DNA from 2 places in the Paenibacillus sp. FSL H3-0469 genome. Region 1 is predicted to be linked to the other one. Evidence: riboswitches for the same ligand, from Rfam matches in the RefSeq annotation. Region 1 holds a riboswitch; the other holds the start of a gene.

Region 1 (5,957 bases):
TTCATGAACAAACTTACGAATGACCAAATCCGCCAAAATGTACGGGGACGTTATCAAACGATTGCTGTAAATAAGGTCGAACCTGCCTCTTCCTGCTGCTCCTCTGCTGATTATGATGCTATATCCGCTGAATTAGGGTATTCAAACGAAGATCTCGCTGCTGTTCCTGAAGGCGCAAATCTAGGACTTGGATGCGGCAACCCCCAGGCTATTGCTGAACTGCGGGCAGGTGAATATGTTATGGATCTCGGGAGCGGCGGCGGGTTCGATTGCTTCCTCGCTTCCCGGCAGGTAGGTGAACAAGGCCATGTTATCGGTGTAGATATGACTCCTGAGATGATTAGCCGGGCAAGAGATAATGCCATTAAAGGTAAGTTTAATAATACCGAATTCAGGTTGGGAGAAATTGAACATCTTCCGGCGGCCGACAATTCGGTTAATGTCATAATCTCCAACTGTGTGATTAACCTCTCGCCTGATAAGCAGCAAGTATTCCGTGAAGCCTATCGCGTACTTATGCCCGGAGGGCGTCTGGCCATCTCTGATATTGTAACTACAGCTGAGCTACCCCCCGAGATCAAAAATGACCTGGGCGAATTATATTCGGGTTGTATCTCCGGGGCCTCTTTCATTTCTGATCTGGAGATGATGCTTCAGGAAAGCGGCTTTACTGAGATCCATATTGAGCCCAAAGACGAATCCAGAACATTTATCAAAGATTGGGTTCCCGGTGCGAACGTTGAGCAATACATCGTCTCTACTGTGATTAAAGCGAGAAAACAATCTTAAGGGGATGTTCAATTGATCACTACATTAACTGTTCGTCAGGCCACACCAGAAGATATCGGTAGTATCCTCCGAATCTATAATCAGGGAATCGAGGATCGAATCGCTACACTTGAAACAGAGACGAAAGATTTCTCTTATATGGAGGCGTGGTTCAAAGATCATCAAGGCCGCTATAGCGTTATTGTAGCGGAACGAGAAGGTGAAGTGATTGGCTGGGCCTCCCTGAATCCCTATTCCCTCCGCTGCGCTTATAACGGGGTAGCTGACCTGTCCGTTTACATTGATCGCCGCTTCCGTGGCCAAGGTGTAGGCAACTCGCTCCTGGATTCTTTGCACAAGGTGGCCAAGGAAAATAGCTTTTATAAAATCGTTCTCTTTACCTTCCCGTTTAATGAGAGTGGTCAAGGGTTGTATCGGAAGATGGGCTACCGGCAGGTTGGTCTATTGGAGAAGCAGGGGATTATAGACAAAACGTTTATTGATGTGATGATTATGGAGAAGCTTCTACTATAAAAATGAAGATAAAAAAGGAGAAGTTCTACCCGTAAACGGAAGAACTTCTCCTTTCAATCAGTTCCAACTACTCCTTACTTACTAACCAATCAGCAACTTGTCCTCTGGGTAACGGTACTTCTGTTTAACACTTTTTTGTGCCAAGGCAAAGGCTAAGGTTAAAGGGCCCAGTCTCCCAATATACATTATAACTATGATGATACATTTACCAATTGGTGACAGATCAGGGGTTAAGCCCATGGACATGCCCACGGTTCCAAAGGCTGATGTAGCTTCAAATAAAAGAGCAAGAATATCCGTATGGCGGGTATATTCAGTAATTGTTAATAAAAAGGTTGCTCCAAGAACAAGGCCTAAGGAGATGGTCATTACAGCCAGTGATCTGAAAATAAGATCTTGAGGTATCCGTTTTTTTAGCAGCTGCACATCAGCATTCCCCTTGATGGTTGAGAAGATGCTTAATATGAGTACCGCAAAGGTGGTCGTCTTGATCCCCCCGCCTGTCGAGCCTGATGAAGCTCCTATGAACATCAGAAAGATCATAAAGAACTGGGACGCCGGTAACATCGCACCAATATCAATGGAGTTGAAACCCGCTGTGCGGGTAACCACTCCCTGGAAATATCCACCCCAGATTCTTCCCCCCCATGTGAGTGTACCAAATGTTCTGGTATTAAAAAGCTCAAAGACAAATATGACCAGAAACCCTGCAAAACAAAGCACTCCTGAAGTGATTAGCACGATTTTTGTGTGAAAAGACAGAGCCTTCCAGCTTCTCTTGCGGTATAGATCCAGAATCACAATAAATCCAATTCCACCAATGATAAATAAAAATGAAATGACAATATTGACTAACGGATCACCAACATACCGGCTCAGACTATCCGACCATAATGAAAAACCTGCGTTATTAAAGGCCGAGATGGAATGGAAAATTCCATAATATAGGGCTTTGGCAACACCCAGGTCATTCGCCCACCGGATGGTCAACAACAATGCCCCAAGAGTTTCGAAGATAAATGAGATTAGTACAATGCTTAGTGATAGCCGGACGACCCCTTGTGTTTCAATGGAGTTCGAAGATTGCTGGATGAGTAAACGCTCCTTCAGCCCAATCTTCTTCCCCAGAATTACGGCAATTAGAACACTGAACGTCATGAATCCTAATCCTCCGATTTGAATGAGGAGCAGGATAATGATTTGTCCAAAGTTGGAAAAGTCGGTTCCTGTATCCAGCACCACCAATCCAGTGACACACACAGCTGAAGTTGAGGTAAACAATGCATTTAGCCATCCCACACTAGTTCCGGTGGATGAAGATACCGGTAAGGACAACATAATTGTCCCCAGAATGATGGTTACAGCAAAACCTAAAAGAATAATTCTTGATGAGGTTAGACTGAGTTTTCGAGTAAACCAAAGGTACCTTTTTGTAAACATATCACTGGCTCCTGTAATGATTCTTTTCGTAAATAAACAGCGCTGCGTCACCTTCAAGGGTGTGTGTCCAGTGAGAGTATCAGCCAGGTAGCTCTTGTTGAAAACACTGTTGATCCTTTAGATAATCGAGCAAAAGCCGGTTAAATAATTGCGGTTGACATAGGTGACTAGGATACATGGCATTCTCGATGATCGCTAAATGAGCTTTGGGATACTTAGCCGCTGTTTTTTTAACTTGCTCTAACACCCGCTCATTGTGATTACCTGACACGATCAGCACCGGAATTTGCAGCCGCAGCGCAAACCCGTAACCGTCCGAATACTTCAACGCCATGCGTTGCTTAATCCATTCTGTCGTCCGTTTATGCATAAGCTCTTTTCTCAAGATATGGTAAGCCAAGAGCCACCTGTGATAGGTGATACGTAAAGGCTTGATAAACATTTCAGCAGGGAGATAATGAGAAATCCAGGCACAGAACTGCAACGCTTCTTTCAACTTACTTCCGCTAGCAGAGTAATCACCTTGAAAATAACTATCCACCAAAATCATGGTAATCACCCGCTCAGGGAATAGATAGGCGAACTTCTGGGCAAGTATAGCTCCACTGGAGCAGGCTACAATTACAATCTTTTCTACATCCAGCTTATCTAATAATGCCTTTAGATCCTCAACTTGAGTGTCTACGATCCGGCCAATCTCAACATTCATCTTCCCTGACAGCCCGTTTCCTCTTAGATCATAGACAATTACTTTCGCGCGCTTACTGAAATATTCCGCCTGTGGTTCAAAAAGATGGTGGGAGGTCGAATAATCATGGATAAAAACGATGGGCAGACCGCTACCCGATATCTCATAATACAAGGTTGTTCCGTTGACATCAACAATAGGCACTGCAGGATTCCCCTCTCATGAACGCTTACGGGGTTAGCTGACGGATTCGGACCTGAGTAGCCCTACTCGATATTCTCGAGATTCACCCCGGAACTTTTGGTTCCCCCGTTTCCTTTACAGGAATTCAGCGGCAAATATCATTTCTCAGATTGCTCCTTACTTCTTTCCTTATGGGTCAGCAGATCATCCTGTACGCTGTTTTTCCACAAGGGAACGCCCGAACGGTAGGCCGCCCGGCCATTTAGATGGCCTGCGACCGGCGAAGTGATGAATACAAAAAGAATCGCCAGCAGCAGCTTGACACTGATCTCTCCATCTTTGAACCAAAAGTAAAGGAAGCCGCCGCCCAGTAAACATAACACCCCGAACGTTGCGCTTTTGGTGGCCGCATGTGAACGCAGATAGACATCGGGCAGCCGGATCAGGCCAAAGGCACTGATGCCGCAAAAAATGGCGCCCAGCACCACTAGAATCGAGCTAAACAACTCACCTGTCATGCAGTTCCCCTCCTTCTTCCACAACAACCCCACGTTCGATATACCTTGCGAGTGCAGTGGTTCCAATAAACGTCAGAATACCTATAACCAGAATTACCTCAAGAAAATTGCGGGTATCCAGCAGCATACTAATGACAGTAATCATAGCCAGTACATGAATGCCTATCGTATCTAGGGCGGCCACCCTATCCGAACGGGTAGGTCCTTTCAGAAGCCGGAACAGGCACGCGAGTATGGCCATTCCCAGAATGATCAATGCGGTAGTTAATAGTACGGAGACCATCAGCGGGTCACCTCCATGATCACTTGTTCGAAATTACCCCGGATCTGCTTCACCATTTCCTCAGCATCTTTGATGTCAATGGCATGAATAAATAGGGTCTTCCCATCCCTCGACACATCAAGGGTCAGCGTGCCAGGAGTCAGACATATTAGACAAGACAACAGTGTAACTTCCCAGGCTGAGGTTAACGCCGTCTCATAGGCGAATATTCCAGGGCGGATCGCCAGCTTCGGACGAAGAATATGATAAATTACCACAAAGTTCGAGATGGTCAATTCGCGGATAAAGATCAGCAGCAGCTTGAATATGGACCATAGGCGTTTTAAATAAAATGGCCGGGCCTGAGGCTTGGATCTTCTGAATAACAGCAGCATCCCTATGCCGAGCAGAAACCCGATAAGAAAAGTGGCGCCGGAGCTGCTATTATTGATTGCCATCCACAATAAAGCAACTAACAGATTAAACAAGAATTGTAGAGCCATTATATCTACTCCTTCAGTATGGCTTGAATGTATTCCGCAGGTGAAGCCAGAACCTCTCCGGCCTGTGCTACATAGGCATATAGAGCATCTGCTCCAATACCCATTGCAATGACAAGCACAAGCAGTGCAGCGGCGACAGCAGAAGCTCTCTTCAGGTTCACAGCAGGCAGTTCTCTCTCAGGTTCATTTCCCCAGAAGGCCAGCCTGAACATCTTGATTAAGGAATACAGCACCATAAAGCTTGAGCCGAGACCGATCAGAGACAGTGTCAGCATACCGGCATCCAAAGCTCCGCGGATGATCAGCAGCTTTCCGGCAAAACCGCTCAGCGGCGGAATCCCTACCAATGCAAGAGCCAGGATGAAGAACATCCAGCCCAGCAGCGGATATTTTTTGATCATGCCTCCCATACCACTCAAACGATCTGTTCCTGCTGCGGAGATGATTAATCCGCCCAGTATAAACAGGAGCCCTTTAGCCAGCATATCGTGAAGCAGATAGAAGATGACTCCGTTCAGCGAATCCCCGGTACCTGCAGCAAGCCCGAAAGCCACAAATCCGACACTAATAATGACATTATAGTTAAGAATCCGAGTGATATCCTTGTAGGCCACTGCCCCAATGCTGCCCAGAATCATGGTTGCCGCAGCCATCCAGGCGATCAAGCTATGCGTGAGACTGGTATCATTCACAAACATCAGGGTGAACGTGCGGATAATGGCATATAGTCCTACTTTGGTAAGAAGAGCACCAAATAGTGCTCTGATCGCCGAAGGCGGTGCGCCGTACGATCCTGGGAGCCAATAGAACAGGAACAGCCCCGCTTTTAAGGAGAATACGATTAAAAAAAGTACAGCAATTACGTTCAATATGCCTCCTTGCCCCGCTTCAGCAATCCGCTGTGACAAATGCGCCATATTCAGCGTCCCTACAGCCGCATACAGATACGCTACGGCTGCTACAAACAACGTTGACGACACAATATTGATCAGCAGGTATTTCGCCGTCTCCCGTAACTGCAGCTTGGTCCCTCCCAGGGAGATAAGGGCATATGAAGAAAT
Region 2 (5,957 bases), 3.5 Mb from region 1:
GAGATTAAAGAGCTGAAGGAGAATTAAATAACGATAACTTATTGGCATAACAACAAAACACCCATCCGCCCCATAAAGGCAGATGGGTGTTTGCTATACACCATTATTTTTACGATAGTCGGAGGGGTTGATTCCTGTCCATCTTTTAAATTGTCTGCTGAAGTGAGAGAGGTTCTTGTAACCTAAACGACTTGAAATCTCATTTAAAGATATTTTGGGCTGCTGTAGTAGTATTTTGGCTTCCTGCAGCTTTAAGTCGGATAGATAGGTGCGGGGCGACATTTTATATATTTTTTGAAATACCTCTAATCCGTAGTTGGGGCTGATTCCAAGCGAAGCAATGATGGGCTGGATGTGAATGGTGTAATCTGAATTTCCCTGGGTGCAATTTTTCTTAAAAGCTCTCTTGATGGCTTCGGCAATTTCTTTGGCATACTTCGCAGTGGTCATGGATTCGTTAGCATGTATCCCCGTCTGTACCGGCTGGATATCTACAAGCACCTCCAATAACTCGAACAAGACCATTTGTGCTTTTAGCTTTGCTTTGGTGAACGACAACTCAGGCTCATGCAGAATATCGATCCATTTTTGAAGGCATTTTTTCAGCTGGCTATGATACAAATGGGAGGGCTTATAGACCCAGTCACAGTTCTTCATAATTCTCATCCGTAAGGAAGGCTCGTCTATATCGAAATGAGCGCAGAAATAGGTCATTGATGTAGCGGAAATGCATTTATTCGTATGCTCGAACCCAGGCGGAATCAGCAGAATATCATCACTGTTCACAATGAATGGTTCATGATCCATCCTAGTCTCTTGAGCCCCATCCAGCACAATTAGAATCTCAAAGGCATGGTGGGATTCTGTAGTCATGCTCCAATCGGCAGGAACGGTCTGTGTATGTGCGCCAAAAAAGCGTATATTCCAATCAATGCGCGGCAGCAGCAGCGTCTGTGCACCTGTGAGATAGCTATTCATATGTTCCAATTTGCAGCACCTGCCTTTGATTTGGGTAAATCTAGCCGTACTCATCCCATCGCATAAGTACGTTAGTAGTTATTATAATATACATAGACAACAGGAAAAGGGTAAATAATATGGCTAAACAGCGAAGGGAAGCAGAGAAATGACGAAGATTAGTAATCCTATAATCCCTGGAATGGCACCAGATCCCTCTATTATTAGAGTGGATGATGTGTATTATATTGCGACATCCACGTTCCATTGGAATCCCGGCGTTCAAATTTTCAAATCAACCGATTTAGCGAATTGGGAGCTGACTGCCTCCGTATTAAATAAAGGTGAAGTGAATTTGAGGGGGACCAATACTCCGGCCGGGATCTGGGCGCCGCATCTATCCTATGATTCTAGGGCGAACCGGTACTGGTTAGCCTATTCGCATATGTTGAACATGGCAGGCCGTGAATTCAACTCGGATTCCTATTCCATGTGGGCAGAAGATATCCATGGACCCTGGTCGGAGCCCATCTATCTGACATCCATAGGCTTCGATCCGGCGCTCTTCCACGATGAAGATGGCAAACACTATGTGTCCATTCTTGAATGGGAGACCCGTGAAGGGTATCAGGCACCTGGACATATTGTGATCGCTGAATTTGATTTGAATGAGGGTAAGCTGGTTGGACAATGGCACCGGGTGACGCAAGGCTTCACCAGCCGCGGCTGTGCTGAAGCACCGCAGATCTATAAATATAGAGAGATGTACTATCTTTTATTAGCTGCGGGCGGAACTGGCTATGCTCATGGTGTGGAGGTGGGACGTGCGGAAAATATTTTTGGTCCCTATGAGCCGCATCCGTCGGGAGAGCCGATCATCACCTCCTCGCCGCGCCATCTATTTTCACTTGGCAATCCGGATGCCGGGCATTTTGAGATGTATAATCCAAGTTCAATTATGCAAAAAGCAGGTCACGGCTCATTAGTGCAAACTCAAACAGGCGAATGGTATATTGCTCATCTCATGTCACGGCCTGTGGAAGGAACGCTTTTGAATCCATTAGGCCGTGAAACCTCTATTCAAAAAATGCATTGGACAGAGGATGGCTGGCTGGAAATGAAGGATGGATCGAATGTAGCGAAAATGGAAGTTGAGGGGATGACAGGTGTTGAATTAGAGGCCGATGGAATCTCTCATGACGTATTTGATGATTTTAATCAGGAGAAATATGATCTTCATTTTCTGACTCCATACCGGGACCAGCAAGCGGCATGGGTGAATACGGTTGAACGTCCGGGTTACTTACGCATTCATGGAGAGAATTCTTTGTTCTCGCAGATCCATCCGGCGATTATGGCCACACGCGCAACTTCCCTTCATTATGAAGTTCAGACCAAGGTGGAGTTTCATCCCGATCATTACTCGGAAACGGCGGGTATGGGGCTATACTATGATTCGAATAATTGGCTGTACGTTCACTTGACCCACTCCGAATTAGAGGGTACCGTTCTATACGTACTTCAGGCCAAGCTGGGACAACGCATTGAGCTAGTCCACCATTACATTCCAGTCCCTGAAGACACAGCGGAGTTGAAGATAATTTATCATTCAGGCATCGCGAGTATCCTTTACCGCTTCGGAGATAACGGGGATTGGCAAGCTTTTGTAGAAAACATTGATGTACTCTATCTGTCGGATGAAGGCGTGAACGGGGAGCCGGGGGAGATTGGCGGATTTACAGGCTTGTTCAATTTCATCGGTTCCGTTGATGCCCACCAGCATGACTCCTTCGCTGATTTTGACTACTATGGAGTGAAGAATTACTAGCCAAGGACGCCATACGTTCTTCCGCCCGGGTGTGCCCGGAGCCGTGGTGAACTGGTGAAAACGCCGGAGATGGTGTACCTTAGTAGTATTAGTCTTTAGGAGTGGTGAAGTGTTGTGAAGAAAAGTAGACAAACCCCCTTGCTGGTCGCGGCTTCTATCCTGCTGATTATTATCAGCAGCCTAATCCCGTCGGATCAATCGGCTTGGCTGGGGGCGTTACAGACCCTTATGCTGGGAGCCGGATTGCTCGGCTGCTGTATGGCCTTTTGGCGGTTTGCCAAGGGCGGTAAGGGTGGTAAGAGTGGGAAAGGCAAGAGCTGAGTTCTAGGTAATGGACGGTTGGCGAAGACAGGATCAGTTCATGGGATGGTTGAGCTATGTAAGGTGAGCCAGGCACAGTATGGGTGCGTGCTGGTGCTGAGAGTCAAGGACGAAGTCGCGGCGGATGCTGCGGCTTTATTTGATAGATAAGAATTTATATGTTTCGGGGTCCCCGCAAAGTACCTGAGGCATCATCGATGCTAAAGCCCCACTTTGTGGGGGGATGTTGTTTTGTAGGCGGACTCAGAGGCCCTTATTTTGTGAAAAAGACCGATTATCTCCCCGTTGCGGACTGAGAGGACGTTAAGGGGCTGGGTGGAGCGAAAAATTTGGCGGAATGGGTTAAATAAGCGCCTCTCAGTCCGCATGGACTTCAGAATGGTCCCATTTGCCGAAATAGCGGATCTGTAGTCCGCAGCCCGCCCGCCACATCAGACTCCTTCTGCCGCATCCGTATCCTGATTCCGCCACATCCAACTCATTCCGCCGCACTCATTCCTATAGCCCATGCTAATCCCCCGACTCATCCCGCCGAAGGGCGGTGGACCGCAGGCAAGGCCGAATGTGCGGCTGCCATCTGTTCGCGTATTCCTCTTAGCCGGGCCTTCAGCTCGGGAATGCTGCACTCCAGGATCAGGCTGATGTCGGGCAGGGGGAGCTGGATGCCGTACCATAAGGCACTGGCGACATGATCGTCCCATTTAAGCAGGGCAGGAGCGCAGCGGCTACGATCCCGGGTGAGCATGGCACATTGGCGGATGCACTCTCTGTAGGCAGCCGCAGCAGCACCGTCCCCGGAGAGGCTGCCCTTCAGCCATAGTGGATGGAGTGCCACGAAGGTGGCGGTGGTTGCTTGTTCGGCACGGGCGCCTTTTTCCAGCAGCAGACAGCTAAGCGCATAGACGGGCCCGCTATATTGCTGGGTGTAGTGGTTGAATCCGGCAGCAGCTGTTAGTTTGGGCGGTAAGGGGTCAGGCATGTGGTCACGTTCCTTTCTGAATCTATACTGTGCAGTTCATTCCAGTGCGCAAAAAACCGCAGGCAGAGGAGGACCTCTGCCTGCGGTTTTGGGTAACAGGCATAAGACGCCTGGCACAAAAGCTTGGCGGATCAGGGCTCTCTCCTTACGCTTACGAGGTTAGCTGTCGGATTCGGACGGTGAGAGTCGCCCTACCTGCCGGAGACCTGCGCGTGGCATTCTCCTTCGGATTCACCCCAAGTCGGCCAGACGGCCGGATGGTTCCCCCGTTTTCCACATGACGGAAATTCAGCGTGCATGCATTGCTCATTTTCATGAATACACTCATTTGCTTTCAACACGAATCATACACTTTTCGGAGGTGGGTTGTAAAAATGGAAAAGAGTGCTATTCGCCTTATTTTCAGCAAATGGCTGAATGGCTGTGCATAGGGAAGCCAAAACTCACATTTGTAGCAGATTATCTGCCATTTATCTCGCTCAAGCGCTGTTTTTTATTTTTGGCAGACGGCGGTGGGGATGAAGGCCCCTTGTATTAGACTACCACCACAGCGGAACCTTCTGATTCTTCCAGGCAATGATCCGCTTCACCTCACGAACGGTTCCTGTTGTAATCGCATAGTTGCTTCGCTGCGCTGCATGAAGGTCCAGGAAGTGCAGCATCCCTCCATAAGTCCCTACAGCCAGCAGAGTCTCATCCCGATTGACAGCTAAGCCTGAAATAGTGCTTCCGGCATAATAACGCCACAGCTCCCGCCCCTCTGCATCAATGAGCCTCAAGTAGCCATAGGCATCGCCAATCACAACACCATTCTTCAGCGCTGCCGCCGCATACACCCGGGCTTCCTCGTTAACAAGCGGATATTCCTGATCTGCCGGGAGTTCTCCTCCTTCCACATCTTCAAGGGGAACGGCAAGGGTAACGCCATTATAGAAGTGGCAGGAATTGTACCATACGCTATGCTGGTCCTTTGTAAATATTGTATAGTGCGGGTAACTGGATTCCGGATTGAATAGGTGAACCTGCCCTGAAGTTGTGTCATATAAAAGATGATCACTGCCCTGGCTGCCATAGGCAATCCATCTTCCATCCGGAGAGACGGCACCATGCGGCATGTCAATTTCAATATGCTCCAGCTCATCTGCTTTATATTCTTCGAGATCCGGATGCAGCAGCTTCACCTCCCAGGGCTTCTCCTGCGATTGCTGGACCAGGAAAATCCCCTGGCTCGTAACAAGCAATAACGCCCCGCCCCCGTTAAAAGGAATGACCTGCTCCAAGGGTAACGCCTGGTCCAGGCTCTCTATGTCCAAGACGGGAAAGTCCGGGTCCAGTGCTTGAATCGTTCCATTCAGCTCACGCCATGAGAGGGTGGCTACAACTGTACCCTGAAGTGTGCTGTTCATAGAATGCATAATGGTAATCCCCTGAGTTCCGGCGAGCGCATAGAACTGATTATCAGGAGATGCCCCAACCAGGCTATACTCGCCGAATACGGAAATAACATCCTTATGTACAGCCACAACTGCTTTCTTCTCCCAAGGGGTGCCGGTGCTGAATACCACAGCATCATCACTGATGAAATGGATACTGCGGATCGCCTGCATCTCCTTCTGAAAGTGGCCGGAGAGCGGCCACGTTGCCGCCGGCAATTGCGCCCGCAGCTCAGCAATCTCACCGCGCTCATTAGCTCCCCGAATCATCTTATAGATTTTGGCAGCGAGGGCACCGCGTGTATCCTCTGCGGGTTCATTTCCCGCTTTGTCCCAGCCTTCAGTCAGTCCTTTATGTACGAATTGGTTAACGTCGCGCGCATAACGCTGCCCTTCTTCACGCCATTTAGCAGCCTGCTCATCTTGTAGCCAGTTCAAT

What was found. Region 1 has a riboswitch for cyclic di-AMP ahead of NSS83_RS03675 (alpha/beta hydrolase). Riboswitches for the same ligand answer to the same signal wherever they lie in the genome.
Positions count from the first base shown of each region.
Region 2: it holds a riboswitch for cyclic di-AMP, as region 1 does, so the genes downstream of both, NSS83_RS22600 (hypothetical protein) here and NSS83_RS03675 (alpha/beta hydrolase) in region 1, are expected to answer to the same signal.

Region 1 is NZ_CP150302.1:880,321-886,277, reverse strand. Features, by position in the region: gene NSS83_RS03690 (arsenite methyltransferase) at 4-789, shown strand; gene NSS83_RS03685 (arsinothricin resistance N-acetyltransferase ArsN1 family A) at 805-1,302, shown strand; gene NSS83_RS03680 (TrkH family potassium uptake protein) at 1,384-2,742, opposite strand; gene NSS83_RS03675 (alpha/beta hydrolase) at 2,822-3,634, opposite strand; cyclic di-AMP (ydaO/yuaA leader) riboswitch at 3,642-3,774, opposite strand; gene mnhG (monovalent cation/H(+) antiporter subunit G) at 3,772-4,131, opposite strand; gene NSS83_RS03665 (Na(+)/H(+) antiporter subunit F1) at 4,121-4,414, opposite strand; gene NSS83_RS03660 (Na+/H+ antiporter subunit E) at 4,414-4,896, opposite strand; gene NSS83_RS03655 (Na+/H+ antiporter subunit D) at 4,902-5,957, opposite strand, start outside.
Region 2 is NZ_CP150302.1:5,124,413-5,130,369, forward strand. Features, by position in the region: gene NSS83_RS22580 (hypothetical protein) at 1-27, shown strand, start outside; gene NSS83_RS22585 (AraC family transcriptional regulator) at 94-978, opposite strand; gene NSS83_RS22590 (family 43 glycosylhydrolase) at 1,127-2,785, shown strand; gene NSS83_RS22595 (hypothetical protein) at 2,900-3,106, shown strand; gene NSS83_RS22600 (hypothetical protein) at 3,630-4,085, opposite strand; cyclic di-AMP (ydaO/yuaA leader) riboswitch at 4,220-4,389, opposite strand; gene NSS83_RS22605 (hypothetical protein) at 4,625-5,956, opposite strand.